DNA from 2 places in the Flavonifractor sp. An4 genome. Region 1 is predicted to be linked to the other one. Evidence: a T-box and tRNA genes for the amino acid it is inferred to sense, from the RefSeq annotation. Region 1 holds a T-box; the other holds one or more tRNA genes.

Region 1 (14,515 bases):
AGAGTGATATTTCACAAAGATTTATATAGAGTTGACTAGAGTGATTAAGAATGATATTATGAGCGAAAGGGGGCATTTCTATGGAGGACAAAAAGAAAGCACGCACCATTTCCATCCAGGTCACCCCGGAGACCAAAGAAAAAGCGGTCTGGTTGGCCCGGCAGTCCTGCCGCAGCCTGTCGGGCTACGTCCGCCAGCTCCTTCGGGTCCACATCCGGGCCTATGAGGCGGAAAACGGGCCCATCGGCCGGGACGGCGGGCGGCCTTTATGGCCGCCCGCAAAAAAGGGCCTGTTGCAAAATGTGCAGCTCGTACAAAGACCCGTCATTCCGAGAAAAACGGCCGCCCACCGGGCGGCCGTTTTTCGTGGGAATCCGTCCCTTTTGCCGGGGAAACGGATTGCCACGCCAGTGTGCGCACTGGCTCGCAATGACAGGTTTGTGCAAAACAGCTATTTTGCAACAGGCCCTTTTTCACAATATGGCTTACTCGCCCACAACAGCGGCGCAGCGGGGGCACAGCGCCCCACCGGGCCACAGCCCGGCGGGGGCCCCGATATTTTCATCTGCTCGGGGCAAGTGAATTGCCCCGGCATCAAGGTTTTGGGCCGGCGGCCCAAAACGCTTGGACGCGCCGGCGCGCGCCCCGCTTCGCGGGGGGCCGAACTGTGCCCGGTCTTATTCTCCAATCACAGCGGCGCAGCGGGGGCACAGTTCGGCGTGATGGCCGTCGGTGCCGATGGCGTCGTTGTGGTTCCAGCAGCGGGGGCACTTGGGGGCCTCGGACAGCTTGACGGCGATGGTGCAGGGGATGAGGCACTCCTCGTTCTTCTCCCCCTCCACGCTGTCGGTGGTGACGGTGACCTTGGACACGATGCACAGGGAGGCCAGGTCCACGTCCTTCAGGAAGTCGGCGTCCTCTGCGGACACGGAGACAGTCACCTCGGTGTCCTGGGCCTTCTTGAACACGCCGGCGTTGCGGGCGTTCTCCAGGGCCTTGTTGACGGCGTCACGGAGAGCCACCAGCTTGGCCCAGCGGTCCTTGGCGGCCTCGCTCAGGGCGAAGGCAGCGTTGTCCTCGGGCATATCGTTGAGCAGCACGCTCTCGGCGTCCACACCGGCGGCGTGCTTCATGGCGTGCCAGATCTCGTCGGAGGTGAAGGCCAGGATGGGGGCCACCAAGCGGGTCATGCCGTCCAGGATATAGTAGAGGGCGGTCTGGGCGGAGCGGCGCTCTTCCTCGCTGCCGCAGTACAGGCGGTCCTTGATGATGTCCAGATAGAAGTTGGACATATCCACCACGCAGAAGTTGTAGATGGCGCGGTACACACCGTGGAACTCGTAGCGGTCGTAGGCGGCCCGGACGTTCTTCACCAGCTCGTTGAGGCAGTGGAGGGCGTAGCGGTCCAGATCCATCAGCTGCTCCACCGGCACCAGGTTGGCATCGGGATCGAAATCGCACAGGTTGCCCAGCATATAGCGGGCGGTGTTGCGGATCTTCAGGTAGGCCTGGGAGAGCTGCTTCATGATCTCCTTGGAGATGCGCATATCCTGGGTGTAGTCGGCGGAGGCCACCCACAGGCGGAGCATATCGGCGCCGTACTCCTTGATGACTTCATCGGGGGCCACGGCGTTGCCCAGAGACTTGTGCATGGCCTTGCCCTCGCCGTCCACGGTCCAGCCGTGGGTGGCGATCTGGTGATAGGGGGCCACGCCGTTGACGGCGATGGAGGTGAGCATGGAGGACTGGAACCAGCCGCGGTACTGGTCGCCGCCCTCCAGGTACAGGTCGGCGGGGTACTTCAGGTAGGGACGCTCGGCAGCCACGGCAGCCCAGGTGGAGCCGGAGTCGAACCACACGTCCATGATGTCGGTCTCCTTGGAGAAGTGGGCCTTGCCGCACTTGGGGCACACGAAGCCCTCGGGCAGCAGGTCCTTGGGCTCACGGTCAAACCACACGTTGGAGCCGTGCTCCCGGAAGAGGGCGGCCACATGGGCGATGGTCTCGGGGGTGACGATGTCGGCGCCGCAGTCGTCGCAGTAGAAGATGGGAATGGGCACGCCCCACACGCGCTGACGGGAGATGCACCAGTCGTTGCGCTCGGAGATCATGGAGATCATGCGCTCCTTGCCCCAGCCGGGGTGCCACTGGATGTCATCGCAGGCCTTGACGGCGGTGTCCTTGATGGCGTCCACAGAGCAGAACCACTGCTCGGTGGCGCGGTAGATGATGGGGTTCTTGCAGCGCCAGCAGTGGGGGTAGGAGTGGGTGATGGACTCCTTGGCCACCAGGAAGCCTTCCTTCTCCAGGTCCTCCACCACCAGGCCGTTGCCCTTGGCGTAGAACTGGCCGTTGTAGCGCTCGTCGGTCATGACGCCCTTGGCGTTGACGGGCACGGGCACACCGATGTTGGTCAGGCCGGCCTTGTCGTACTGCTGGCAGATCTGGAAGTCCTCGGCGCCGAAGCCGGGGGCGGTGTGGACGCAGCCGGAGCCGGCGTCCAGGGTGACATGGTCGCCGTTGAGGATGACGGACTCACGGTCGAAGAGGGGGTGAGTGGCGGTCATCAGCTCAAACTCGCTGCCCTTCAGCTCGGCCAGCACCTTGCAGGCCTCATAGTCGATGTGGGCGGCCTTGCACACGCTCTCGGCCAGGTCCTTGGCCAGGATATACACGTCGCCGGAGGGCACCTGGAGCAGCACGTAGTCGAAGTCGGCGTTGAGGCAGATGGCAAAGTTGCCGGGGATGGTCCAGGGGGTGGTGGTCCAGATCACGAAGTAGGTGCGGCTGAGGTCGGTGTACTGGCCCAGCTTGCCCTTGTCGTCCCGGACGGGGAATTTCACGAAGATGGTGGTACAGGGGTCGTCGGCGTACTCGATCTCGGCCTCGGCCAGAGCGGTCTGGTCGGCGGGGCACCAGTACACCGGCTTCATGCCCTTGTAGATGAGGCCCTTCTCGGCCATCTTGCCAAAGACCTCGATCTGCTTGGCCTCAAACTCGGGCAGCAGGGTGATATAGGGGTTGTCCCACTCGCCCAGCACGCCCAGGCGCTTAAACTGCTCGGTCATCTTGGCAATGTAGCTCTCGGCGTACTCCCGGCACTTGGTGCGGAACTGGGCGGTGGTCATCTCGTCCCGCTTGACCTTCTTGTCCTTGAGGACGGCGGACTCGATGGGCAGGCCGTGGGTGTCCCAGCCGGGCACATAGGGGGCGCAGAAGCCGGTCATGTTCTTGTGCTTGACGATGATGTCCTTGAGGATCTTGTTCAGGGCGGTGCCGATGTGGATGTTGCCGTTGGCGTAGGGCGGGCCGTCGTGGAGGACGAAGGTGGGCTTGCCCTCGTTGCGCCCCACCATTTTGTTGTACAGGTCGTGGTCGTACATCTCCTGGAGCATATCGGGCTCGCGCTTGGGCAGGCCTGCCCGCATGGGGAAGTCGGTCTGGGGCAGGTGGACAGTCTGGTTGTAGTCCATGATGGTTCTCCTTTTTATATTGAAAATAAATAAAAAACGGGGTTGGAGGCAAACAAAAAGCGCCTTCGTCTCTCAAGAGACAAAGGCGCACACCTCTGCGGTACCACTCTCGTTGTTCCGGGCATACCGGAACCGCTCGACAGCCTGTAACGGGGCCAGCCGGGGCCGCTTACTCCGTTCGGCGGCCATGCTCAGAGGTGATTTTCCCGGCCCGTCCTGTCCGCCTTGCACCAAAACGGCGGCTCTCTGCGCAGGGTTGGGGGCGGTACTCGTCCTCGTCACAGCATTTTACAGATGAAAATCACTGGGAGACGCCCTTTTTTGGCGTCTCCCAGTATCTTACCTGTTTGCAAGGCTTCTGTCAAGGGGTTTTACCCCTTTTGCATCAGCTGAACGGTAAGTCCGTCCGGACCGGTGAGAAAACAGAAGCGGACCCCCGGATGGGGCTCACGGATGGGGGTGGGGTTCAGCCCGGCGGCCTCCGCCCGGGCCCGCTCCCCGTCCAGGTCGGCCACGGCAAAGCCCAGGGACAGACCGGCATAGCGGACGTCAGAGTGGCCGGCGCCCTGGATCAGCTCCACAGCGGTCTCCCCCTCCCCACCGGAGAGGAAGGCAAAGTGGGCGTCGCCCATGGAGAACCGGCGGAGGACCTTCAGCCCGGTCCAATTCTCCAGAAAGGAGACGGAAGCCTCCAGATCGGTGACGTAAAGGGTGGTGTGCAGATAGTGCATGGTCATGCCTCCAGATAAAAAGGAGGCGCCGTGGAAAACCGCGGCGCCTTCCGTCATGGTTTGTTAGCGGTTCAGCGGATCTCGTAGTCCTTGCCGAACTGCAGGTTGTCAAAGTCGATGCGGCGGGTGGGCTCCTCCACCACGTCATCCTCGTCCTCCTCCACCGGATGGGCGGCGGGGGCCTTCCGGCCGCTGAGCTCCATCAGCTCATCGTACAGGCTGCTCTCCTTGGCGCCCTCGGAGGCCTTGGGAGCGGACAGGTCGGTGGTGTCCTCCTGCTCCTGCTGGATGATCCGCTCCACGTTTTCCTCGATGTCCCGGGCGGTATCCCCCACCGGGTCCACGGACACAGGGGAGGCGGCGGTCAGCTTGGACAGGCCGCTGAGGAAATCCATCTCGTGCTGATGGAGCTCCTTCAGCTTGCCCACATAGGCGGCGGTGGACTGCTGGGCGGCGGCCAGACGCATCTGCTCGTCCCGAATGGCCTGCTGCAGCTCGGCCATACGGGCCTTGGCATCGGCCTCGGCGTTCTGCATCAGCTGGTTGCGCTTGCTCTCGGCCTCAGCCACCAGGTCGTCCGCCATCTTCTGGGCGGTCATCAGGGCCTTGCGCATGGCGTCCTCGGTGGAGCGGTACTCCTCCACCTTCTCCACCAGCACCTTCATCTTGGCCTTCAGGGTGGCGTTTTCCTTGTAGAGGGTGGTGTAATCCGCCGTCAGGATATCCAGAAATTCGTCCACCATCGACATATTATATCCGTTAAACGCCTTGGTAAAGGCGTGTTCCGAAACTTCCTGCGGCGTAAGCATAGGCTGATTCCCCCTGATTTTTTGTGTCTTGTTCCCACCCGATGCTGCGCATCGTGCGGGGACCCCGATTTTGGATCTGCCCGGGCGAAATGAATTCGCCCGGCATCAAGGTTTTTGCTGTGCAAAAACGCTTGGGACGCCGGACTCCCGGCGGGACAACGTGGACGTTGTTCTCCTAAGACTGCTTTTAGAAATACAGCCCGTTGTTCTCCAGCTCATCAATAAGATCGCCCAGAATGTCCACGTTGTAGGGCGTGATGATATAGGTGGAGATGGCCACCTTCTTGATCTTGCCCTCGTTGGCGTAGGCCACGCCGGACAGGAAGTCCAGCAGGCGGCGGGCAATGTCCTTGTTGGTGGACTCCAGGTTGAGGACCACGGTGCGCTTCTCGCGCAGATGGTCGGCGATCTCGCTGGCGTTCTCGAAGCGCTCGGGCTTTACCAGCACCACCTGCAGCTGAGTGGTGGTGTGGATGTTGACCACCTTGTTGCTGCGGCGCTCGTTATCCGGAGAATAGAGGCTGCCGGTGGACTCCTGAGCGGCCTGGCTCTTGGCGCTCTTGCGCTCCAGCCGGTCGCCGCCGGTGCGGTCCATCCGCTCACTGCGGGAGACAGGCTCGAAGTCGTCCTCGTAGTCGTCCTCCGGCTCGTCCTCATAGGGGCGGGCCAGCCGCCGCAGTTCATCAAACAATCCCATATTCGGTTACCTCCTGAATCATATCAAGCTTTATGCATGGGAGGGCGGGGGCCGAACAGGGCGGTGCCTACGCGCACCAGGGTGGCGCCCTCGCGGACGGCGTCCTCATAATCGCCGCTCATTCCCATAGAAAGACAGTCGATTGTGGTTCCATTATCCGACATCTTGTCTCTTATGTCAACAAAAAGCTGACGCATTTTCGCAAAAAAGGGCCGGTTTCCATCGGGTCCCTCGGCCACCGGAGGGATGGCCATCAGCCCCCGCAGATTCACATGGGGACAGGCGGCGGCTTTTTGGGCCAGGGCGGGCAGCTCGTCGGGAGAAATGCCGCTTTTGGACTCCTCCCCGCCGATGTTGATCTCCAGCAGAATGTCCTGGACCAGGTCCAGCTTGGCGGCCTGGGCCTCGATGGCGTCCAGCAGATGCTCCGAGCCCACCGACTCGATGAGATCCACCCGGCCCACCACCTGCTTGACCTTGTTGGTCTGCAGATGGCCAATGAAATGGAGGGCGGCCCCGGCATAGGCGTCGTCGTCCAGGTGGGCGGTCATCTCCTGCACCCGGTTCTCTCCGCAGATGGTGATACCGGCGGCAATGGCCTGCCGGATGGTATCCGAGGTCTGGACCTTGGTGGCGGCCACCAGGGTGATCTCGGACGGGTCACGGCCCACTTCCCGGGCCGCGGCGGCGATGTTGGCCTTGACCTGCGCTACTTTCTCTTCCAGGGACATAATAGGCACCTCCAAAAAATACACACATAAATAAGGCAAAACCGCCTGCGCGTCTGGGGCGCAGAGGGATCGTCCAAACTAATCGATGACCTTGCCGTCATAGAGCTCGCCGGAGGAGATGATGATCTGGTCTCCCGCCCGCAGGGCCTTTTTGGCCGCGGTGGTGGTGGAGGTATCGGCAGCGGTGACCAGGATGTAGTTGTCCTCCTCGGCCAGGATGGATACCGGCTTGAACTCGGCACACTGGCCCACCAGGGCATACACGCCGGTGACCGATACCTGGGACTCCTCGCCGGTCTCGCTGTCGGTGACGGTCTGCTGCTCCACCCGCAGGGCCTCCTTGGGCAGGCGGATGCCGGAGGTGGTCTCAAAGACCAGCTCCACCGTCTGCCGCCGCAGCAGGGTGGTGTCGGACAGGAACTTGTCGGTGGACAGTACCACCACCACCTGCCCGTCCACCGGGTCCCCCAGCCGCTCCACCTTCATGTCCACCTCGCCGGACCAGTCCCGGGAAAAGCGGACGGTGATGCTCCGCCCTTCCACCAGCCGCTCGGCGTCCGCCTCCGGCAGGGTGCAGGCAAAGTACCAGGTGGAATTGGTGATGAGCTTGCCAATGGCGGAGGTATCCTCCGCCGGCTTCTGGTTGGACAGGTCCTTCAGCTGGGCCGGGGTAAGGGTTTCCATCATAGCGGGGGTGATGAGGCTCTCGTATCCGTCCACCAGACCGGAGAAAATGCCCGACTGGGCGGCGGTGACCCGGCTGGTGCTCTGGGAGGCCTGGGCGGTCAAAGACTGGATCTGGGCCTTCACGTCGTCCAACGAGGCCTGGAGAGCGGCGGTGGAGTCCTCCCCCTCCGCGTCAAAGGTATAGCTGCGCTTATAAATCAGGCTCTTCAGCTCCATGGTCTGGCTCTCCAGACCGGTGAGGTCGCCGGAGGCGGAAGCCCCCCGGAGATTGGCAATGGCGTCGGCCACCCGGTCGCTGAGCTGGGCGGAGTCGCCGCTGCCGCCGGTCTGGGCCAGGGCATATTCCAGCTGCTCCTGCTCCAGCAGCAGCTGCTGGAGGGTCTCCCGCTGGGTGAGTCCGGCGTCGCTCTGGTAGAGCAGGGCCACGGTCTCACCCCGGCTTACCTTCTCCCCCTCCTCGGGGAGGACCTCCACCGTGCCGCCCTGGCCGGTGAGGACACTCTCCTCCCGGACCAGAAAGCCGGTGGCCTCCACGCTGTCGCTGACGGTGTAGGTATAGGCCAGCACCGTGGGATAGAGCTCCCGCAGGCTGCTGAAGGCGGAGACTCCGATGGAAATGAGTACCCCCGCCAGTACGAGCAGCATCACGATGCGGGAATTCAAAGAACCTTGCTTCATAGGCGCTCCTTTGGTCAGTCGCCGCGCTCCTCCCGCTCCAGAGAGATGGCCCGCTCGGGCACGATGGTGGAGATGGCGTGCTTGTAGATCACCTGCTGCTTGTCCCCCGTCATAAGTACCACCACAAAGGCGTCATAGCCCACGATCTGGCCTTTCAGCTGATAGCCGTTCATCAAAAAGGTGGTGACGTTGGCCCGGGTCCGCCGGGCGCGGAGCAGGAACAGGTCTTGCAGGTTGGGTGTCTTTTGCATATGGATGCACTCCTTTTTCTCTGAGATGCATCCAATATATACCAATTACTGGAAAGGTTTTGTCGGATTCTGGGGAAGGGACCACATTTCCCGGGGAGTTATGCCCGTCCGAACCGCTTTTCGATCTGGCTGCGGGTCAGCTCAATGGCCACCGGGCGGCCATGGGGACAATATTTCACTTCCCCCGCCATGACAGCTTTAGCTACCTTGAGCAGCTCGGCCTCCCCGTTTTTCTGGCCCCCCTTGATGGCCGCCTTGCAGGCCATGGTGTGGAGGAGGGCGTCCCGGGCGCTGTCCGGGTCGGCTGTGCCGCAGGTAATGAGCCTGCCTGCCAGCTCCAGCAGCACGTCGGGAATGGCGGCGGCGTCCACGTCGTCGGGGGCGGTGCGGACGATGATAGCCCCGCCGCCGAAGTCCTCCGCCTCAAAGCCGAAGCGCTCCAGCAGGGGCAGCTGGGAGAGCAGGGCGGCTCCCTCCTCCGCCGGAGGGGTAAAGACCACCGGGGTCAGGAGGGTCTGGACCATGGGGGTGTATCCCGCCGCCTTCAGGCGGTCAAAGTTCATCCGCTCATGGGCGGCGTGCTTGTCGATGAGGAGCACCTTGTCCCCCTGCTCCACGATGATGTAGGTGTTTAAGACCTCACCCGCCATACGCCAGGGTGTTTCTTCTGGCTCGGGCTGGATGGGAGTCTGGGGTTCCACAGGGGGGATGGTGGGAACGGGTTCCTTTTCGACCACCGTAGGGGCGACCCTTGTGGTCGCCCGCGGGGTCTCGGGAGCAACCTCCACAGGCGGGGTGGTTTTGACCGGGATATCTGGGACAGCAGTCCTTACAGACGATGGGGTGGGAGCCGGAGCCGGTTTGGGCTCGGGCCGCACAGGCTGGGGCGGAGTTGTAGGGGCCACCCTTGTGGCCGCCCGCACAGGTTGAGCGGTTTGGGCAGGCCGGGCGGCAATATCGTGGAGAGGCAGAGACGGAGCGGGTTTGTCCGCCGTCTTGCAAAACTGCTCCGCCGTCATGGTGCGGAAGGTGGTCTGGTGAGGGGTCACCGTGTCCTGAGTTGCCTTGGGGGCCAGCCGGGGGCTGTCCGCCAGGGCGGAGGGCCGGGACCGGTCAGCCTCCAGGGTGGACTTTACGGCGTAATACACCGCGTCAAATACCTTTTTATCGCTGCCGAACTTGACCTCCTGCTTGGTAGGGTGGACGTTCACGTCCACAGCGTTGAGCCTGGTGGTCAGGTGGAGCACGCAGCCGGGGAACTTGCCCACCATCTTCTGGTTGGCGTAGGCCTCCTCCAGGGCGGCCATCATGGTGCGGCTCTTTACATACCGGCCGTTGACGAAGAAGTGCTGATAGCCCCGGGTGCCCCGGCAACAGGTGGGCAGGGACACAAAGCCGGTGACGCTCATATCCTCCCCGGAGCCCTTCACCGGGGTGAAGCCAAGTGCCAGGTCCCTCCCCAGCACCGCGTACAGGGCAGACTGGAGCTTGCCGTCGCCGGGGGTGAGCAGGTCCTGCTTGCCGTCCCGGAGGAACTTGATGCTCACCTCCGGGTGGGACAGGGCCAGCCGCTGGATCATGGCGAAGCAGGCGGCGCTCTCGGCGGAGTCCTTCTTCATAAACTTGAGCCGGGCGGGGGTGTTGTAGAACAGATCCTTCACCACCATGGTGGTGCCCTGGGGACAGCCCGCCTCCTCCTGACTCACCACCACCCCCGCCTCCAGAGAGAGGGCGGTGCCCAGGGGGGCGTCGGCGGTGCGGGTGAGCAGCTCCATCCGGGACACGGCGGAGATGGCGGCCAGAGCTTCGCCCCGGAAGCCCAGGGTGCCGATGGCCTCCAGGTCGTACTCGGTACGCAGCTTGCTGGTGGCGTGACGGAGAAAGGCGGTGGGGGCCTCGTCGGCGGCAATGCCGCAGCCATTGTCGGTGACCCGGATCAGGGTCATGCCCCCGTGCTGGATCTCCACCGTCAGCTTGTCCGCTCCGGCGTCGATGGCGTTTTCCATCAGCTCCTTCACCACGGAGGCGGGCCGCTCCACCACCTCGCCGGCGGCGATCAGGTCGGCCACATGGGAGTCAAGTTGTTGGATGTGAGGCATAGAAATACCTGCTTTCTAAACGGAGGAATGGATGAATGCAGGGGCGGCGCACCCGGCACTCCGCGGGATCAGTGCAGCGCCCCCAGCAACGTAAACCCGTTGAGGGTCATATGCAGGGCGACGGCGCTCCAGATGGAGCCGCCCCGGTCGTAGCACCAGGCCAGCGCCAGGGCCATGGGGGCATACTGGATCATCAGCAGCAGGTACCGCAGGTCCAGGGTCCCAAAGGCATACACAAACTGGACGGCGCAGTAGAAGGAGTAGAGGATCACCGACAGCACATAGCCCAGGGGCCGGCTGTAATTGCGGACCGAGCCGAAGAGCAGACCACGGAACAGGGGCTCCTCCACCAGGGGCATGAGTACCACCAGAATAAAGACGGTGGCGGCGGGGGCGAAGTAGTATTGCTCGGGGTAGCTGATCAGGTTGGGGTTCTGCACCGGCAGGGGGATGAGGCCCACCAGGAAGGAGAGCACCTCGGCTCCCACCAGGCCGGTGACAAAGGCGAACAGGTTCTCCGGCAGCCAGTCCAGCAGCAGCCGGAAGCCGGTTCTCAGGAAGGACCAGAACACCAGAAAGGTGAGAGAAGCAATGATGAGGTAGTACACCACGTTGGCCTCGGCCACCGGAAACTCCCCCTGATAGGAGCGCTGGACCCAGCCCATGAGCCAGGGGAAGAGAAACACATACAGGGCGAAAAAGACCCAGCCCCGGTAACATTCGGCCCGGGTGATCTGGGGCCGCCAGGGGCGGCGCCGTCCGGTGAGCATGGTGTGTTCCTCCTTTTTTGTGGTTGGTTTTATACCAGCTGCTTCAATTCAAAGAGCAGGTTCATGGCCTCGATGGGGGTGAGGGTGTTGAGATCCACCCCCTGGAGCCGCCGGACCACCTCTCCGCCTCCCATGTCCAGCAGGGACATCTGGTCGGTGGCCTGAGCCGCCGGGGCCTGGGGAGTCTGGACCCCGCCGGCCTCCAGCTCCTTCAGAATGTGGCGGGCCCGGGTAATGACCTTGTCGGGCACCCCGGCCAGCTTGGCCACCTCGATGCCGTAGCTCTGGTCGGCCCCGCCGGGGACGATCTTCCGCAGGAAGAGGATGTCGTCCCCCTTCTTCTTGGCGGCGATGTTGTAGTTCTTCACTCCGGGGATGACCCCCTCCAGGGCGGTGATCTCATGGTAGTGGGTGGCAAAGAGGGTCTTGGCCCCCAGCTTTTTCTTGTCGGCGCAGTACTCCAGCACCGCACGGGCGATGGACATACCGTCGTAGGTAGAGGTGCCCCGGCCGATCTCGTCCAGGATCAGCAGGCTCTTGCTGGTGGCGTTTTTCAGCAGCTCCGCCACCTCGGTCATCTCCACCATGAAGGTGGACTGGCCGGCACTCAGATCGTCGCTGGCCCCGATGCGGGTGAACACCCGGTCCACGATGCCGATGCGGGCCGACTTGGCGGGGACAAAGGAGCCCATCTGGGCCATGAGGACGATGAGGGCCACCTGGCGCATATAGGTGGACTTGCCCGCCATGTTGGGGCCGGTGATGATGGCCACCGTGTTGTCCCGCCCGTCCATCCGGGTGTCGTTGGGGACAAAGAGGGCATTTTTCAGCATCTTTTCCACCACCGGGTGGCGGCCCTCGGAAATCTCGATGGTGTCGGACAGATCCACCTCCGGGCGGCAGTAGCCCTGCTCGGCGGCCACGGCGGCGAAGGAGACCAGCACGTCCACCTGGGCCACGGCGGCGGCGGAGCGCTGGATGTCCCCCACCCGGGCGGCGGACTGCCGCCGCAGGTCGCAGAAGAGCTGATACTCCAGGGCGGTGACCCGGTCCTGGGCGGACAGGATCTCATGCTCCAGGTCCTTCAGCTCCTGGGTGATGAACCGCTCGCAGTTCACCAGGGTCTGCTTGCGGATGTAGTCCTCCGGCACCTGGTCGTAGTAGGACTTGGATACCTCGATGTAGTAACCGAATACCTTGTTGAAGCCAACTTTCAGGCTCTTGATGCCGGTCTTTTCCTTCTCCCGGGCCTCCACAGCGGCCACCAGGTCCTTGCCGTTGGTGAGGATGTCCCGCAGCCGGTCCACCTCGGGGTCGTAGCCCTCCCGGATGAAGCCGCCCTCCCGGACGGAGAAGGGGGGCTCGTCCACAATGGCGGAGCAGATCAGCTCCCGCAGGTCGGGCAGGTCGTCCAGGCCGGCGGACAGGGCGGTGAGCAGGGCGCCGGAGTAGGGGGAGAGCAGCTCCCGCAGCCGGGGCAGCTTGCCCAGGCCGGTGGCCAGAGCCATCAGGTCCCTTCCTCCCGCGGTGCCGTACACGATACGGCCAATGAGCCGCTCCAGGTCGGTGACCTCCCGCAGGGTGTTTTTCAGCTCGTCCCGGCCGATGGGATCGCCCACCAGCTCCTCCACCGCGCCCAGCCGGCGGCTGATGGCGCCGGGGGACAGCAGGGGCCGCTCCATCCAGGTGCGGATAAGCCGGTGGCCCATGGCGGTGCGGGTCTTGTCCAGCACCCACAAAAGGCTCCCCTTCTTCTCCTTGGAGCGGAGGGTCTCGGTGAGCTCCAGGTTGCGCCGGGCGGTGAGGTCCAGCTCCATGAACTGGCCGGAGGTGTACCAGCTCAGGCTGGTGATGTGGGAAAGGTCGGTTTTCTGGGTCTCGTACAGGTAACTCAGCAGGCCTCCCACCGCCTGGAGGGCGTGGTCGTCCCCCTCCGGCAGATGATCCAGGCCGCTGGTGAACTGCTGTTCCACCAGGGAGCGGGCGGAATCGGGACGGAAGCGGGCCTCCCCGCCGTTCTCGCACCGGCAGTCCAGCTTGCCCGTGAGGAAGTCCAGCAGGGCGGCGTCGCTGTAGGCCCCGTCGGACAGCATGGCCTCCCGGGGAGAGAAGCGGCCCAGCTCGTTGCACAGGTGCTCCTGGGCGTCGGGGCCGGTAAAGGAGGTAACGGAGATCTCGCCGGTGGAGATGTCGCAGAAGCACAGCCCCGCCCCGGCGGAGTCCTGATAAATGGCGCAGATGAAGTTGTTGCGGCCCTCCTCCAGCATGGAGGAGGCGATGACGGTGCCGGGGGTGACGATGCGGATGATGTCCCGATCCACCAGCCCGCGGGCTTGGGCGGGGTCCTCCATCTGCTCGCAGATGGCCACCTTGTAGCCCTTGGCGATGAGCCGGGCGATATAGGCGTCGGCACTGTGGTAGGGCACGCCGCACATGGGGGTGCGCTGATCCTCCGGCTTGCCCCGGTCCCGGGTGGTGAGGGTGAGATCCAGCTCCTTGGAGGCCAGCTTGGCGTCCTCCTGGAACATCTCATAGAAGTCACCCAGCCGGAAAAAGAGGATGCAGTCCGGGTGAAGCTCTTTCATTTTCAGATATTGGCGCATCATGGGGGTCAGCTCGGACGGCATGGCGGGCGCTCCTTTTCTAAATGATAATTGAAATGGAAAGGGACGGATTGCCGCGCCAGTGTGCGCACTGGCTCGCAATGACGGCCCTATAGTGTGGGGTACAGATCAGTCCATCCGGGATTCCGGCGGTTGACCAGGGCGTTTTTTCGTTTCCTGGACCAGGATTTGCTCTGCTTTTCTCGGGCAATGGCTGATTGGATGGATGGGGTGGCCTCAAAATAGACCAATTTTGTAATATCATAACGGGCGGTATAGCTGGCGGGATCGGCATGGGCGCGGTGCTGGGCGACCCGGCGGACCAGGTCCCGGGTTACCCCGGTGTAAATGGCTACATTGGTGGCGTTTGCCAGGATATAGACGTAATACATGGCTCCGTCCTCCTGCCTGTCATTGCGAGCCAGTGCGCACACTGGCGTGGCAATCCGTATTTTACTCCGCCTTCTCCCCCATCAAAGACCACTTATTGGCCCCGGTGATCTTCACGTCCACAAACTGGCCGATGAGGGACTCGTCCCCGGTGAGGCGCACCAGCCGGTTGCCGGGGGTGCGGGCGGTGAGGCCCTTGTCGTCGGTGCCGTCCACCAGGCAGCGCACCGTCTTGCCGATATAGGCCGCGTGCTTTTCCTCGGAAATCTGGTCCTGCCGCTCCACCAGCCGCTGGAACCAGGCCGCCTTCTCCTCCTTGGAGACGGGGTCCTCCATTTTGGCGGCGGGGGTGCCCACCCGGGGGGAATAGATAAAGGTAAAGAGGGCGTCAAACCGCACCTCGTCCAGCAGGGTCATGGTCTGCTCGAACTCCTGGGCGGTTTCCCCGGGAAATCCCACAATGACGTCGGAGGTGATGACCACATCGGGGATGGCCTCACGCAAACGGCGCACCTTGTCCAGGTAGCCCGAGCGGTCATACACCCGGTTCATGGCCTTGAGCACCCGGTCGCTGCCCGCCTGGAAGGGCAGGTGGA
Region 2 (9,154 bases), on a different contig from region 1:
GTATGTGGTTTAATTCGAAGCAACGCGAAGAACCTTACCAGGGCTTGACATCCCGGTGACCGCTCCAGAGATGGAGTTTCCCTTCGGGGCGCCGGTGACAGGTGGTGCATGGTTGTCGTCAGCTCGTGTCGTGAGATGTTGGGTTAAGTCCCGCAACGAGCGCAACCCTTATTGTTAGTTGCTACGCAAGAGCACTCTAGCGAGACTGCCGTTGACAAAACGGAGGAAGGTGGGGACGACGTCAAATCATCATGCCCCTTATGTCCTGGGCCACACACGTACTACAATGGTGGTTAACAGAGGGAGGCAAAACCGCGAGGTGGAGCAAATCCCTAAAAGCCATCCCAGTTCGGATTGCAGGCTGAAACCCGCCTGTATGAAGTTGGAATCGCTAGTAATCGCGGATCAGCATGCCGCGGTGAATACGTTCCCGGGCCTTGTACACACCGCCCGTCACACCATGAGAGTCGGGAACACCCGAAGTCCGTAGCCTAACCGCAAGGGGGGCGCGGCCGAAGGTGGGTTCGATAATTGGGGTGAAGTCGTAACAAGGTAGCCGTATCGGAAGGTGCGGCTGGATCACCTCCTTTCTAAGGAGACTTCAAGCAACCGAGAGTTGTTTGTAACGTCCTACGGTCAGCTTTCTGGAGCGAATGAGCTTTCACGTTGTTTAATTTAGAGGGTACACGCGTTAAGAAAATATGCCGCCGGCATATTTTTAGCGTGTACCGCGGCGGCTATGCCGACGCGGGCCAGGTAGGCAAGAAGTGAATGGCACCTATTTACGGGCCCATAGCTCAGCTGGCTAGAGCGCACGACTGATAATCGTGAGGTCGGTGGTTCGAGTCCACTTGGGCCCACCACTTCTCTCTCGATGGGGGTATAGCTCAGCTGGGAGAGCACCTGCTTTGCAAGCAGGGGGTCGTCGGTTCGAGCCCGACTATCTCCACCAATTCAATATCAGATCGAAGCACCTGGAGACAGATGTTTCGATCTGACCTTGAAAGAGGTTGGAAGTCAGCACCTTGAAAACTGAACAATGCAGATTGAAAGTATGAAGAGCAAGCAACAGAGGGCAATAACAGCAATGTTGTGGAACTTAAAGATAGAATGGCGAAAGCCGTTTTAGTGAATGGGTAAAACAATGTAGCCAAATTGCAAAACTTCTGTGAGGCCTGCATAATTCATGATCGAATAGAGAACAGCTCAGAAATGAGACTGTTCTACTAAGGTCAAGCTATAAAGAGCGCAAGGGGAATGCCTTGGCATCAGGAGCCGAAGAAGGACGTGACAAGCTGCGATAAGCTGCGGTGAGCTGCACATAAGCTTTGACCCGCAGATTTCCGAATGGGGAAACCCGGCAGAGCAATACTCTGTCAGCCTGCGTTGAATCAAATAGGCGTAGGTGGGGAACCGCCTGAACTGAAACATCTAAGTAGGGCGAGGAAGAGAAATCAACAGAGATTCCGCAAGTAGTGGCGAGCGAACGCGGAAGAGGGCAAACCGAAGGATTTATCCTTCGGGGTTGAGGACCGACACAACGGCAGGATAGGTTAGCCGAACGGTATGGGAAGGCCGGCCATAGCGGGTGAGAGCCCCGTAGGCGAAAACCGAATCTTGTTAGTCGAGTTCCAGAGTACCGCCGGACACGTGAAACCCGGTGGGAAACTGGGGGGACCACCCTCCAACCCTAAATACTACCTGATGACCGATAGAGGAGCAGTACCGTGAGGGAAAGGTGAAAAGGACCCCGGGAGGGGAGTGAAAGAGAACCTGAAACCTTGTGCTTACAAGCACTCAAAGCTCGTTAATGAGTGATGAGGTACCTTTTGTAGAATGGTCCGGCGAGTTATTGTTACTGGCAAGCTTAAGGTATTCAGTACCGGAGGCGAAGGGAAACCGAGTGTGAACAGCGCGTATGAAGTCAGTGGCAATAGACCCGAAACCGGGTGACCTATCCATGGGCAGGTTGAAGTGGGGGTAAAACCCCATGGAGGACCGAACACACGCCCGTTGCAATGGTCGGTGATGACCTGTGGATAGCGGTGAAATTCCAATCGAACTCGGAGATAGCTGGTTCTCCCCGAAATAGCTTTAGGGCTAGCGTTAACTTAGATTACCGGAGGTAAAGCACTGAATGGGCTAGGGGCCGATAAGGTTACTGAACCCTATCAAACTCTGAATGCCGGATAATTGATGGTTAGCAGTCAGTCTACGTGAGATAAGTCTCGTGGACAAAAGGGAAACAGCCCAGACCCACAGCTAAGGTCCCAAAGATACGCTAAGTGGAAAACGATGTGGAGTTGCGAAAACAACCAGGATGTTGGCTTAGAAGCAGCCACTCATTAAAAGAGTGCGTAATAGCTCACTGGTCGAGTGACTCTGCGCGGAAAATATAACGGGGCTAAGCGTAACACCGAAGCTTGGGCTTGTCGTAAGACAGGGGTAGGGGAGCGTCGTGTACGGGGTGAAGTCGCAGCGGAAGCAGCGGTGGACTTTACACGAGTGAGAATGCCGGAATGAGTAGCGAGAATTATGTGGGAATCATAATGGCCGAAAATCTAAGGTTTCCTGGGGAAGGTTCGTCCGCCCAGGGTAAGCCGGGAGCTAAGGCGAGGCCGAAAGGCGTAGTCGATGCACATACGGTTGAAATTCCGTAGCCACCGAACCTTAAGCACACTGACACATGGAGATAGCGGGACCCGGGCGTTGGTTGACCCGGGCGTAAGGGACCGAAATAGAGTAGGGAAGTCCGCGATGCTCTGTGGCGAGAAAAGGTGTGTGGTATGCTAAGGTGCCCGTACCGCAAACCGACACAGGTAGATGAGGAGAGAATCCTAAGGCCAACGGGAGAAGGGTTGTTAAGGAACTCGGCAAAATGACCCCGTAACTTCGGGATAAGGGGAGCCTCCTACGGGAGGCCGCAGCGAATAGGCCCAAGCGACTGTTTACCAAAAACACAGGTCTCTGCTAAATCGAAAGATGACGTATAGGGGCTGACGCCTGCCCGGTGCTGGAAGGTTAAGAGGAGAGCTTAGCGCAAGCGAAGGTTTGAATCGAAGCCCCAGTAAACGGCGGCCGTAACTATAACGGTCCTAAGGTAGCGAAATTCCTTGTCAGGTAAGTTCTGACCCGCACGAATGGCGTAACGATTTGGGCACTGTCTCAACAGCCCACCCGGCGAAATTGTTGTACTGGTGAAGAAGCCAGTTACCCGCAACTAGACGGAAAGACCCCATGGAGCTTTACTGTAGCTTAATACTGGAAATCGGTAAATCATGTACAGGATAGGTGGGAGACTTGGAAGCCAGGGCGTCAGCTTTGGTGGAGTCACCCTTGGGATACCACCCTTGATTTGCTGGTTTTCTAACCTGCGGCCGTGAATCCGGTCGGGGGACACTGTTAGGTGGGCAGTTTGACTGGGGCGGTCGCCTCCTAAAAGGTAACGGAGGCGCTCAAAGGTTCGTTCAGCACGGACGGAAACCGTGCAGTGAGTGTAAACGCATAAACGAGCCTAACTGCGAGACCGACGGGTCGAGCAGTAACGAAAGTTGGAGTTAGTGATCCGGCGGTATGCAAGTGGAAGTGCCGTCGCTCAACGGATAAAAGCTACCCTGGGGATAACAGGCTGATCTCCCCCAAGCGTCCACAGCGACGGGGAGGTTTGGCACCTCGATGTCGGCTCGTCACATCCTGGGGCTGAATTCGGTCCCAAGGGTTCGGCTGTTCGCCGATTAAAGTGGCACGCGAGCTGGGTTCAGAACGTCGTGAGACAGTTCGGTCCCTATCTGTTGCGGGCGTAAGAGATTTGAAGGGAGCTGTCCTTAGTACGAGAGGACCGGGATGGACGTACCTCTGGTGCACCAGTTGTTCTGCCAAGGGCATGGCTGGGTAGCTATGTACGGACGAGATAAACGCTGAAGGCATCTAAGCGTGAAACTCCCCCTAAGATTAGATCTCTCATCCTTCGGGAGTAAGGCACGTCGTAGACTATGACGTTGATAGGTCGGAGGTGGAAGCGCGGTAACGCGTGCAGCTGACCGATACTAATAAGCCGAGGGCTTGACCTTAACATGATGATTGCAGGCGCTTGCCTGGTACAGGAAACTGCATTGTTCGGTTTTGAGGGTGCTGACAAAGCTCCAGATGCGCCTTTAGCTCAGCTGGTAGAGCAACTGACTCTTAATCAGTGGGTCCCCGGTTCGAATCCGTGAAGGCGCACCAATGGCCCGTTGGTCAAGCGGCTAAGACGGCGGCCTCTCACGCCGCAAACGTGGGTTCGATTCCCGCACGGGTCACCAATTTTTTTAAAATTGGTCTTGACAGTGAGAAGAAAATAGAATATAATAACTTATCGTTGAGAAAGACGGTAAGGAGAGAAAAGTTCAGATGAAGTTTTCTTTGCTTACTTTCTTTTTCAAAAGAAAGTAAGTTGGTGTTGATTGCGGTGAGGGTCCACCCGTTCTCATCCCGAACACGGAAGTTAAGCTCACCTGCGCCGAAAATACTTGTCTGGAGACGGACCGGGAAGATAGGTAACGCCAACACAAAGAAGGGTCTGGTCTGACCAGACCGGGCCCTTTTACATTCCTCCTTAGCTCAGTCGGTAGAGCATGCGGCTGTTAACCGCAGGGTCGTTGGTTCGAGTCCAACAGGGGGAGCCAGACAATGTGGCTCGCCGCCACAAGTGTGACGGCGAGCCTCTTTTTAAGACAGTTGGATCGGTATGGGCCTTTAGCTCAGTTGGTTAGAGCAGCCGGCTCATAACCGGCCGGTCCACGGTTCGAGCCCGTGAAGGCCCACCATTTAGGGGTATAGCTCAGCTGGTAGAGCATCGGTCTCCAAAACCGAGTGCCGAGGGTTCGAATCCTTCTGCCCCTGCCAAACAAATATTCAGCCTTTGCTGTGGATATAGATATCACGATGGCGCGGTAGTTCAGTTGGTTAGAACGCCGGCCTGTCACGCCGGAGGTCGAGGGTTCAAGTCCCTTCCGCGTCGCCATTATGCTGCTATAGCTCAGTCGGTAGAGCGCATCCTTGGTAAGGATGAGGTCCCCAGTTCAAATCTGGGTAGCAGCTCCACACAAACCCGTTGTCCCACAAGGGATAGCGGGTTTTTACTTTTTCTTCCAATGGTTGACTTGTGGTAAAAGGATTGAGCAAAGGATTGAGGTAGGGCAAAAAATGGGCCGGGGATTGCTCCCCGGCTTTGTTTGTCATAAATAGAAATAGCCTTGCTTCTCTAGCTCCAGCAGCAGCTCCACGGCCCGCAATTTTTCGCCGGGGCTAGATTTTGGATTCTGACGGATTTGCCGCAGCGTGGTGATCTGCGCCTCCCGCTCGGCCCGTTCCTGCTCGCGGAGTTCTCTCCTGGCCTGTTCATTGCGCTTGCGGGTTTCCTGCCCTTGTGCGTGGCTTCGATCCATTACAAGATTCCTCCCAGGTCAAAAGTTATTTACAGCTTCGCCGGACAGCTGCTCCCACCGCTGGCCCATGCTGACAGTGTGGGCGGGGGTGTCCCGCCGTGCCCGGCTCTGTCCGCTGCAATAGTCCGCAATCCGGGACAGGTCATCCCATGCCCGCATCGTTCGGCCCTGCCCCTGGCTGCATACCTGGGCCAAATGGTACAGCGCTCCACGCTCTTTCGCCTGGGTGCTGTCCATATCATCGGCGGCTTCCTTTGCGTACTTTGCCACAAAGCGCAGCATGACGGGGTTATCATCGTACTTGCCCACTAGGGAATAGAAGTCATCGGTGGAGAGGATACCGCTTTTCAGTAGTTCCAGGCCGTTAGGGTCAACCGCGTCCGGGTCTGCAAGGTTTCCTCCGCGCACCTCCCGCTCCAGGGCAGCCCGCAGTTCCGACCGCCTCCGGTTGAACTCCGGCCAGATACGGGCTTCCGCTTCCTTAAAGGTCAGTTCTGCCTCTTGGTATTTCAGTTTGGCCCGCTGGCGTTCCATGTCGCTGCCCCTGGACATTCTGTGGGCATCGCTTGCCGCCTGGAATTTGTCCCATGCTTCCATATACTCCCGCCGTGCCGCCTGAAAAGCGGCGTCAAGGTCTTTTGCAAAGTGGTTAAATTTAGTCATTTTTATTTTCCTTTCTGTTGCATAAATTCCAAAGTGCGCATTTTTCACTGCACATGAATGGGGTTTGCTTACTGCCAAAAGGACAGCGCCCCCCAATGGACGGGGCCTCGCCGGTCACAAGTCCGCATCCGTGCTCCCCGTATCGGGCGCATTTCTGGGTACACTTGGAGAGTAAAGGGCAATCCCCGGGTTTGGGGCGGTTGTCCTCTGCGATCTTCTGAACCGGCGGCGCGCTCCCTACCTCAAATTCTCCGTAAGATGTTGTAATGGTCGGAGCATACTCAATCGCGGCCCTTCCGACGCGGCGGAATTTGCGCCCGTGTTCATCTATTTCCCAGTGTTCAGGTTCAATCTGTTTCATAGTTCAATCCTTTCAGATGTCAATAATGATAACGGTCTTGCATTTGTTCAGATATTGCCGGGCTTCTTGCTCGGTGGCAAAATTCCTTGTTTCGTGCCCGGTATAGTTTGCCTCCCATCCGCTGGAGGTCTGTATGATAATCCCGACGTTTGGGCCTGGTATCGCTTTTCTCAGCCTCTCTAGCCGCTTTTGAATATCGGTCATATTACCCCTCCACTACATGGATATTATCAAGTTCAAATTGTAATATCCGGTCAAGATCGTCTAAACTGCTGCCGCCAAGAACACGCGCAAACTCGCCTTGATCCGCTTTCATATCATCAACGGTTCCGGTTTTCTCTGTCCCGGCTACACTGTATAGAATCCACAAGGGGACTCCACGCTTGCTGGCCATGTATGCCTGGAGGCGCTTCAGCCGCGCCATTACATCGTTCATGGTTCATCACTCTCCAGTTCTGGCAGTTCCAGCTTGCCAGCCTCTATTGCCTCATCAATCATTTGGTAAAAGGACAGGCTCAAAGCGTCTATGCCCTCTATGGGATGAGGGTAAAGGACGATCCTCCGCCCGTCCGGGGTGTATGCGCCATGCTCCAGCAGATAGGCAAAGGGGTCTTTGCTGGTGTGAAATTCTCCGCCGCCCTCGACAATAAAGGTTGTTTGACCGGCGGACAGCGTTTTTAGATATTCCCGCAGTGCGGAAAGGCGTTGTTCAGTGCTTGCCATCGGTTTCTTCCCTCCATTTCTCCAGTTCCCGCAGCTGCTCCAGAATGTCGGTCTGTTCGGTCAGCTTCAACGCATATTCCAGCGTTGAGCGGGCAGCCTGTATGCGGGCCGTGGCCTGTTCGTCCGTGTTGCCCATGATTTCTGTGAGTGTGGAAATGGCAAGGGCAAGGGCCTGTTGTGCCTGCCGGGTTGCGTCATGGACAAGGTTTCCAAACGCTTCTCGGTATCGCTCCATAAACTCCGGGTCTTTCATGTACTCCCGCAAGGTGCTTTCTCCTATCCCTGCGGCCTTTGCCGCCTCTGCCCGTGTGCGGCTCACAAGGAGGGCTTGCAGGGCTTTTTCTTTTCTCGGTGTCGTGGGTATCACCCCTTTCTTTCGTTGGTTTCTGCGGCTTTCTGGCGGTCATAGAGGGCAACCCAATCATGGAGGCGCATGGTTACAAGCCACGGCTCACGGCTCCGGCGGTGGAACAGGGCGGGCACTCCATCGTGGAATTTCTCTGCATCCCTTACTGCCTGTTTCATTGCCTCCGGCACATTCAACCGCTCAACACGCTTGACTTCAATATGTACCCCTCTGAGGCCGGTCAAGTCCGGCACATCACCAAAGGACAGAGAACCGCCCCGCTCGACTTGATAGCCATACTCACGGAGCAGGGCGGCAAGTTCCCGCTCTCCGTCTGCACCCTTCCTCTGCGACGATCTACCGGCCATCTACAAGCCCCCTTTTGTCCCTTTTGGCCCTTTTGTCACAGGGATTTATCAATAGTTTTTTTGTCGGTCTGCCGCCGGTTGCTATTTCAACCTCTCGGACATACCCCATATTTACAAGGGCTTGCAGGGCGGGCTCCATATCTTCAACACGCTTAAATTTCCCTTTACACAGCCGGAACAAATCTCGCTTGCTCATTTCATCCTGGCCGGTGCTGCTGATCCTCTTCCAGAGATAGGCGCTCAACGGCTCCCATAGCGTCCAGGCCCAGCAGGCGGGCGGTGAAGTCAATAGAATCCCCGCCCACATCACACACCCAGCAGCGGAAGCGGCCATTGCGGAAGCTCATAGAGGGGTGCTTGTCATTGTGGAAGGGACACAGTGCCCACCCACGGCGATCAAATGTCAGGCCATAGTGCCGGGCGGCATCCTGGGCGCTCACCCGTTCCCGGACTTCCCGGAAAACATCAGTCAAGCGCAGCCGCCTCCTCGATTGCCCGTGCTGTCCGCATGATCTCCCCGGCCCGGTGCCGCATGGAGCGAACACAGGCGGCTTTCTCATCCTCGCTGCCCGGAAGATAGTAGCCGGTCAGGTTGTCTGCACAAATCGGTGTCCCGCTCCGGCGCTCCCGCTCGATCATCAGGCGGACGGTTCTTCCATCAACGCCCAGCAGCTTTTTTAGGTGCCGGAGGGGAACGGCGTTTTCCCGGCCACGGTTCAATAGGTCAGAGACTTTCCATTGACGGCCCGCCGTCTCCGTGGTACAATTAAAAACAGGAATAGACGCCCTGCAAGCCGTCATTTCCGTCGCCGCCCCTGTCAGCGTTGCCGCGCTGGTGGGGGCTTTTTCTTTTGTTGTCATGCGTGTACTCCTTTCAAATTCGCTGTACTTGCCGCCTCCAGTTGCTGGAGGAAGAGAGGCATATTGACTCTGTATTCCTGTCCCACTCGCAGGCAAGGAATTGTCCCGTTTTTGCACCCGGCCCGGATGTACCCCTGCGCTAATCCGCTGATTCTGCTGGCCCCCCGGATGGATTGATAGGGGGTGGTGAGGTCAAGTATGCGTTTTGGCATCGTCCGTCCTCCCTTCGCTGGCCTGGAGTTTTTGCGCACGCCGCTCCCAGTAGCGCCGGTTGCTTTCCCGGACTTTATCCGGGTTCTTTTTTCTCCACTCACGAAAATATGCTGCCCGTGCTGCTCTCGCCTGTTCGTCAAGCTGCTTTACTGAATCCAAAATAATCAGTCCTTTCCATTACATTTATCTTGAC

Evidence for each region. The T-box of region 1 lies ahead of ileS (isoleucine--tRNA ligase). A T-box ahead of a tRNA ligase gene usually reads a tRNA of that ligase, here a tRNA-Ile.
Region 2: it encodes a tRNA-Ile, which carries the amino acid that the T-box ahead of ileS (isoleucine--tRNA ligase) is inferred to sense. The anticodon was not compared.

Annotation. Positions count from the first base shown of each region.
Region 1 is NZ_NFIL01000032.1:2,621-17,135, reverse strand. Features, by position in the region: gene ileS (isoleucine--tRNA ligase) at 678-3,473, opposite strand; T-box leader at 3,546-3,764, opposite strand; gene B5F94_RS12515 (VOC family protein) at 3,845-4,204, opposite strand; gene B5F94_RS12510 (DivIVA domain-containing protein) at 4,276-5,013, opposite strand; gene B5F94_RS12505 (cell division protein SepF) at 5,201-5,710, opposite strand; gene B5F94_RS12500 (YggS family pyridoxal phosphate-dependent enzyme) at 5,734-6,441, opposite strand; gene B5F94_RS12495 (HlyD family efflux transporter periplasmic adaptor subunit) at 6,520-7,806, opposite strand; gene hfq (RNA chaperone Hfq) at 7,821-8,057, opposite strand; gene mutL (DNA mismatch repair endonuclease MutL) at 8,156-10,156, opposite strand; gene B5F94_RS12480 (CPBP family intramembrane glutamic endopeptidase) at 10,225-10,926, opposite strand; gene mutS (DNA mismatch repair protein MutS) at 10,956-13,553, opposite strand; gene B5F94_RS12470 (GIY-YIG nuclease family protein) at 13,640-13,921, opposite strand; gene miaB (tRNA (N6-isopentenyl adenosine(37)-C2)-methylthiotransferase MiaB) at 13,983-14,515, opposite strand, start outside.
Region 2 is NZ_NFIL01000023.1:456-9,609, forward strand. Features, by position in the region: partial or broken rRNA gene B5F94_RS10635 (16S ribosomal RNA) at 1-590, shown strand, start outside; tRNA gene B5F94_RS10640 (tRNA-Ile) at 787-863, shown strand; tRNA gene B5F94_RS10645 (tRNA-Ala) at 877-952, shown strand; rRNA gene B5F94_RS10650 (23S ribosomal RNA) at 1,231-4,070, shown strand; tRNA gene B5F94_RS10655 (tRNA-Lys) at 4,149-4,224, shown strand; tRNA gene B5F94_RS10660 (tRNA-Glu) at 4,227-4,301, shown strand; rRNA gene rrf (5S ribosomal RNA) at 4,432-4,547, shown strand; tRNA gene B5F94_RS10670 (tRNA-Asn) at 4,589-4,664, shown strand; tRNA gene B5F94_RS10675 (tRNA-Ile) at 4,729-4,805, shown strand; tRNA gene B5F94_RS10680 (tRNA-Trp) at 4,809-4,884, shown strand; tRNA gene B5F94_RS10685 (tRNA-Asp) at 4,926-5,002, shown strand; tRNA gene B5F94_RS10690 (tRNA-Thr) at 5,007-5,082, shown strand; gene B5F94_RS10695 (hypothetical protein) at 5,217-5,426, opposite strand; gene B5F94_RS10700 (hypothetical protein) at 5,445-6,089, opposite strand; gene B5F94_RS10705 (hypothetical protein) at 6,463-6,654, opposite strand; gene B5F94_RS10710 (hypothetical protein) at 6,656-6,886, opposite strand; gene B5F94_RS10715 (hypothetical protein) at 6,883-7,173, opposite strand; gene B5F94_RS10720 (hypothetical protein) at 7,160-7,438, opposite strand; gene B5F94_RS10725 (putative PDDEXK endonuclease) at 7,537-7,887, opposite strand; gene B5F94_RS10735 (CHC2 zinc finger domain-containing protein) at 8,085-8,360, opposite strand; gene B5F94_RS16250 (hypothetical protein) at 8,353-8,748, opposite strand.